DNA from 2 places in the Paenibacillus hebaui genome. Region 1 is predicted to be linked to the other one. Evidence: riboswitches for the same ligand, from Rfam matches in the RefSeq annotation. Region 1 holds a riboswitch; the other holds the start of a gene.
The links. A riboswitch is a leader RNA that binds a small molecule or an ion and turns the genes downstream of it on or off. The one in region 1 is predicted to bind glycine.
Positions count from the first base shown of each region.

Region 2: it holds a riboswitch for glycine, as region 1 does, so the genes downstream of both, gcvT (glycine cleavage system aminomethyltransferase GcvT) here and sdaAB (L-serine ammonia-lyase, iron-sulfur-dependent subunit beta) in region 1, are expected to answer to the same signal.

Region 1 is NZ_CP196836.1:495,504-498,924, forward strand. It holds gene ACR32F_RS02295 (LolA family protein) at 1-835, shown strand, start outside; glycine riboswitch at 1,586-1,710, shown strand; glycine riboswitch at 1,715-1,856, shown strand; gene sdaAB (L-serine ammonia-lyase, iron-sulfur-dependent subunit beta) at 1,998-2,687, shown strand; gene sdaAA (L-serine ammonia-lyase, iron-sulfur-dependent, subunit alpha) at 2,677-3,421, shown strand, end outside.
Region 2 is NZ_CP196836.1:5,506,709-5,510,129, reverse strand. It holds gene gcvPA (aminomethyl-transferring glycine dehydrogenase subunit GcvPA) at 1-614, opposite strand, end outside; gene gcvT (glycine cleavage system aminomethyltransferase GcvT) at 611-1,747, opposite strand; glycine riboswitch at 1,962-2,062, opposite strand; glycine riboswitch at 2,066-2,188, opposite strand; gene gcvH (glycine cleavage system protein GcvH) at 2,532-2,924, shown strand; gene ACR32F_RS25000 (PTS mannitol transporter subunit IICB) at 3,344-3,421, shown strand, end outside.

The DNA of each region.
Region 1 (3,421 bases):
GAATGGCAAGGTAAGTTACGCAGTCAATAACGGAACGGAGATTACAATCTACGAAAAAGAGACGGGAACAGCTTATTCAATGAACGTATCCAGCTTGGGTGAACAGCCTAAACAAACCCAGAAGCAGATGCTGGTTGATCAGTTAGAACGGTTACGGGATTCCCATGATGTGGATATGAAGGGGCAGGAAAAGCTTCACGGACAGGATGTCATCCACATTAAACTGACGCCGAAGGAAGAGGGCACATTATCCATCTCATCTGAATATTGGGTGGATCCCAAAACGTGGATGATTGTCAAAGTCATTAGTGAGTATGGTGATGGAAAATCAGAAATGGTCTACAATCCGATTCAATATGATCCCGAATTTCCAGGAGACATTTTCGTGATCGACATCCCGAAGGAAGTCGATGTGAAGGACTTGAATGATCTGAGCCAGAGCTCGGAAGTAACGTTGGAGGAAGCGAAGCAGGCACTGGGGCAATCTTTTTTGCAGTATAAGGGCGAAGGAATGGAGCTGTCTCGTATCGAGATGTCTCATACGGGCGGTGAGCTGAACCGGGATGAAGTGACACTGTACTATGTGCGGGATAATAAGGTTGAAGTGAGTCTGACGATCTTCAAGACGCCGGAAGATGACGCGAATCCAACACTTTTGCCAGATGAGAAATCAACTGAAGTGCGTGGGGTTGAAGGCACATATATGAAGAGTATTCGGAATATATCCTGGGACGAAGCTGGACTACGCTATTCTCTCATGGGTGAGCACGATGGCTGGACAGAAGCGAAGCTGCAAGCCTGGGCGGAAGCGTTGACCCTGCCCAATCCATCTTGACGTGAATGGAACCAAAAAAAAGGACCGCCGTTGAAGTGATACGGCAGTCCTTTTTTTTGGTTCTCTTCCCTGTTGGTATGATGGACAAATAGTGTTGGCTTCCAGAAGATCGTTCTATGAGGAACGCGGGTCATCCATCCCATCCATAAAGCTGTAAACGGGCGCACGCTACTCGATATGAAGCATATTCATATAAGATGATCTCAATCCGCCGACAGAAGGCTGAGAAAAGGAGGCATCAAAATATGGCTGTTTTATCCACAGGCCCTATCGAAAATACTATGGTGTTCAAACCCTTAATGTGCCTGTGATGGCTGGTCAGCGGGTAAAAATCGACAATAGTACGCAAGTGGCCGTGGTTGTAGATTCAAACTGGAATATCTCGTATAACAATTAACCTCAGACGTAACGGGGTTCTGATTAATCAATTGCAGCTCTCCCGTACAGATAATGCTGCAGGGACATTGAGGTTTCTTTCTTCCAATACCTACGTGGATACCGCTCCTGCGACAACTACCAACGCATACACGGTAGGCATAGAATTTACGAAAATTGAAACGTCACAAGTGCTTCAGCAGAAGTGAGAAATATCAATGCCATCCGCTTCAGTTAGAATAGATTTTCTTAACAGATGATAAATACACGTTACTTTTGTTGACATATATGATTGGGTACATTACTCTATGGATATACATGATCCAAAACTCAGTAATGTAACATTCCAAATCAAATGATTGATAATACAGCGAATGAAAACGAGCGGGAGAGACCTGAGCAGACCAAGTAAGATGGCGGGCTATCGGGCACCGAAGGAGCAAGCTGCTGCGCACCCGGCGCAGCGGTTAATCTCTCAGGTAAAAGTACCATCGTTGGACGCAACTCTGGAGAGTGCGCGAACTGCGCCACCCAAGGGGTATATGATCAAGCAGCACGGGTTTGTCTGATGCCATCGCCTGGTGAATACAGGATTGCATCGTTCCGTGTAGCTACATCATGAAACTCTCAGGTATCGAGGACAGAGAGAGGGCCTAAGGCCTTCTTCTGTCCTTTTTTGATGTCATTATACCTTAAATAAGGGACATTATGGATTAATCTCCTGGATGGAAACGATGACGAATACAAGTTACAAATATGAACCATGATTAATAATGGAGGGCTTTTGATGCGTTTTAAGGATGTTTTCTCAATTATTGGTCCGTCGATGACGGGGCCTTCAAGTTCACATACCGCCGGAGCGGCAAGGCTGGGACGAATTGCTCGTCAGTGGCTGGGGTGTACGCCGGAACGCGCCCGGTTAACCCTGTACGGCTCGTTTGCCGATACGTATCAGGGGCATGGTACGGATCTTGCCTTGATCGGTGGTTTGCTTGATTATGTCACAGACGATCCGCGTATCCCGGATGCGGAGCAATACGCAGAGCAAGCGGGCATGGAGGTAGAATTTTTTACGAGCGGCCTGCCGGCCCCACATCCGAATACGGTCAAGATTGAGTTGTGGTATGGAGAGCGCAAATGTTCTCTAATCGGTGCTTCCATTGGTGGTGGAAGTGTATCGGTGCATGCTTTGAATGATTTCCGTGTACAGATCAGCGGAGAGTTTCCGACGCTTGTTCTGCGCCATTCGGACAAAGCTGGGGTACTCGCTTCGGTGACGTCCACAATTAGCTCATCAGGTGTAAACATCGGGTATATGCAAGTGGATCGGAAAGCCAGGGATGGTGAAGCCTTAACTGCGATGGAGATGGATGGTGTGCCAAATCCTGAGATGTTGAATTACCTGCGAGCGCTGGACCATGTACTTGAAATTCGCGTAATCGATTTGAAGAGAGGAGTGGAGCCGGATGCGATTTAAACATTTGCATGAACTGAATACCATCTGTACAGCCGAGTCCAAAACCATTGCCCGGTTAATGATTGAAGAGCAGGTTCAGGAAACCAATACGCCAGAAGCGGATGTTGTGCGGCAGATGTCGGATTACTATCAGGTGATGAAGGAAGCGGTACACAAAGGACTGACAGAAGATACGACATCACGCAGTGGCTTGACGGGTGGAGATGGCAAAAAAATGGCCGAGTATATTCGCAAGGGTGAGACTTGCTCCGGTGATGCTTCGGCACTTGCCATGGCGTATGCCTTGTGTGTATCTGAAGTGAATGCTTCTATGGGCCGAATCGTGGCGACACCGACAGCGGGTTCCTGCGGTATTATCCCGGGTGTGTTTATCAGCTCCCAAGAGCGTTTTGGCTGGAGTGATGAGCACCTCGTAAATGGTCTGTTCTGTGCGGGAGCAATCGGTTATGTCATTGCCAACAATTCATTTATCTCCGGGGCCGAGGGTGGCTGTCAGGCGGAAGTGGGTTCTGCCATCGGTATGGCTGCAGGTGCCATGGTAGAGCTGCGTGGAGGAACGCCAGAGCAAGTGGTTCATGCGGTAGGTCTTGCGTTGAAAAATACATTGGGCCTTATCTGCGATCCGGTTGCTGGCCTCGTGGAAATTCCTTGCATCGTCCGTAACGGACTGGGTGCCGTAACCGCGCTGGCTGCGGCCGATATGGCGCTGGCCGGAGTCCGCAGTGCCATTCCTT
Region 2 (3,421 bases), 2.2 Mb from region 1:
TCCGATAAGGCGGCTTGCAGGGCTTCCCAATCCGTCACTCCATTTTGATAACCGATCTCGACGATTTCCAGACTCAATCCGCGTGCGTAAGCCTGCAATACCTGACGAGCTTCCGGGTGAACGGTGCGGGATACGATGAGCTGTTTGCGACGAGTGGCCGCTGCGGCCAGATTGCCTGCTTCCGCGAATGCAGTCGCGCCATCATACATGCTGGCATTGGCTACGGCCATGCCTGTTAATTCACAGATGTACGATTGAAATTCAAAAATGGCCTGTAGTTCACCCTGGCTGATCTCAGGCTGATAAGGTGTGTAGGCGGTATAAAATTCGGAACGGGAAATGACATGATTGATGACGGAAGGAACGTGATGATCGTAAATGCCTGCGCCGAGAAAGCTGGCATGTGTTTCGAAGTTTGCATTGGCGTTAGCCTGTTTGGACATGTGACGTGTTAGCGCATATTCATCGAGTTTGGAGGAAACGGGCAGCTCGCCCTGATAACGAATCTCCTGTGGAATGTCCTGGAACAGATCCTCCATCGTTTCCACACCGACGGTTGCCAGCATGGCACGCTGATCCTGCTCGGTCATGGGAATGTAACGGTGCTTGCTCACGCTTGATCAGCTCCTTGAGTAGGTGTCTTTGACGTACGTGTCCGTTTATGAAAAGGGGTCTTCACGACCTCGGCTTTCAGTTTTTTGCCGCGGATCTCAATCTCAAGAGGGGTTCCCAGCGCAGCGTATTTGCTGTCGATGAGGGCAAGCCCCAGATTACGCTTCAATGTAGGGGATTGCGTGCCTGTCGTCACTTCACCAATCTGTACACCTTCGGCGTAAATCGGATAATGAGAGCGGGGAATACCGCGCTCCAGCACTTCGATGCCGACCAGCTTGCGGGCAGGCCCATCATTTTTTTGCTGCAATAAGGCTTCGTGTCCGATAAAAGGTCCGGCATTCAGCTTCACAAACATACCAACGCCAGCTTCCAACGGAGAGATGGTTGCGGACAATTCCTGCCCATACAGAGGCAGCTTGGCTTCAAAACGCAGGGTATCCCGTGCGCCAAGTCCGGCTGGCACCAGTCCGTTGCCTTCTCCAGCCTGCATCAATCCGTTCCAGACTACAGTGGCCTGATCCGCAGGTACATAGAGTTCAAATCCGTCTTCACCGGTATACCCGGTGCGGGACAGCAGCAATTTTACTCCGCATACTTCGGCATCCTGTACAAAACGAAAAGGCTCAATCGTGGATACATCGGCATCGGTAACCTTTCGGATAATATCAACAGCCAGTGGGCCTTGCAGGGCCAATAGGGCAGTATGCTCGGAATCATTCGTCATGCTCACACCAGGGATCAGGTGCTCTTGCAGCCACGTCCAATCCTTGTCGATGTTGGAGGCATTAACGACCAGCATATAATGCTGATCTTCCAGCTTATAAACGAGCAGATCATCCACCACGCCGCCATCGGGATAACACATCAGCGTGTATTGAGCCTGACCGGAAACAAGCGTGGTGACATCATTGGTGGTCATCTGCTGCAAAAAAGCTTCAGCCTGCTCCCCTTGTACCATGAATTCGCCCATGTGAGATACATCAAACAGTCCGGCACGTTCACGTACCGCTTCATGTTCTTTCTGAATCCCGCTGAATTGGACTGGAAGCTCCCAGCCGCCAAAGTCAATGCACCGTACACCTTCATATTGCTGATACAGTGGAAAGAGTGGAGTTCTAAGCAAATCGGACATCCAATCACCTCGTTATGGGCCGTAAAGGGCCGAGTATACAATCATGGATCAATGAACTAAGGTATTCTTAAATTTTCATTTAGAGATCTTCATTAGATAAGTTTGATAAGGCAGCTATGACAGCGCCGCTCTAAATCCTGTTTTTCATTTTTTGGGAAAAAGGAAAAGGACAGGCCAAAGAATCGGCATGCCAGAAGCACGCTGTATTCTTAGGCTCTGTCCTTGGTACCTGAGAGTTACCCCGCCGCCAATATGCAGCAGGTTTCCCCTTGGGTGATCATAACGCCGCATAGGGCGAATAGATGCTCTCCAGAGTTGCGTCCCGTAAAAGTCCTTTTGCCTGAGAGATTCACCTCCGCTTATCGGTGGCTTACTCCTTCGGCGTTACCGCATGTACATCCCAAATCGGGTGTCAGGGGTAAACTCTCCCTTTACATTCATCCGCGGGTATTACATAGTCCAATAAACACGTTTACTCCTCTCATTAAAACGTGAATCCACTATCGATGTCAAGAACGATATCATAGAACTGAATATAAAACCGAATATTATTTACATTGAAATTTATATTGTTCGTGTATTTTGAAAGAGTACGCTTACTATTCTAATATTCACCAGTATATGTAGAAAGAGTGTATTAAGTCACTGGTTTTTGCATGTATTCATTATATAAATTGTGAGGTATCTTGACATTTGATTCAAAAATATCATACGCTATATTCTGGGAAAAAGGTTAAGGTCAAAGAACGCATGCACTCATTAATGAAAAGCGAGGCGGATATCGATGAGCGAATTGAAAAGTGATTTCCTGTACAGTGAAGAGCACGAATGGGTGCAAACCGTAGGGGAGGATACCGTACGTATTGGCATTACCGAGTTCGCGCAGCATCAGCTGGGTGACATTGTGTTTGTGGAAGTGCCTGACCTTGAATTGAATGTAAAAGCGGAAGACAGCATTGGAACGATCGAATCCGTCAAGACGGTTTCGGACTTGTTCTCTCCGGTCAGTGGTACCATTATTGCTGTGAATGATGCATTGCAGGATTCGCCGGAACTCGTTAACAGCTCTCCATATGAGGAAGGCTGGATGATCGAGATTCGTGTTGAGGGTGATCTGACAGCAGCATTGTCCACATTGATGAATGCGGAAGCGTATCGTAAACATATCGAAGAATAGAATCAACTAATTTGTACTCCATAACATATGATGTATACTAAAATAAATATGATTAATGTTGTTACGACCTGTGTGAGCCTTGGTGCTTGCGCAGGTTTTTTTGTGCTTTCAGAGGTCTGCTCCAGCTCCTGGATCAAGCTGATCTGGAATGAAAACGGTCAAGTTGAATCAAGCTATAGCATTCAAATTCATTCTGGAAATGATAAAAGTCATATACAGAAAAAGCCTTGTATATCAATAGATACAGCCGATATGCATACATAAAAACGATTACATAACCTAATGTTGTCATCATTGTTCATGACGAAAGTACGCTTTCATTTTATTGAACAAGGGACCATTCTCGCTTAGGATTACAACAGGGGAGAAATGATACCCCTTTCATAATCATAATCACTTGATCCAAGGAGGATAATACAATGAGTAATTTGGACCAATCGTCCAATTCCAAAGGTGGAATGCGGGTAGGGGTGCAGCGATTTGGCCGGTTCCTGAGC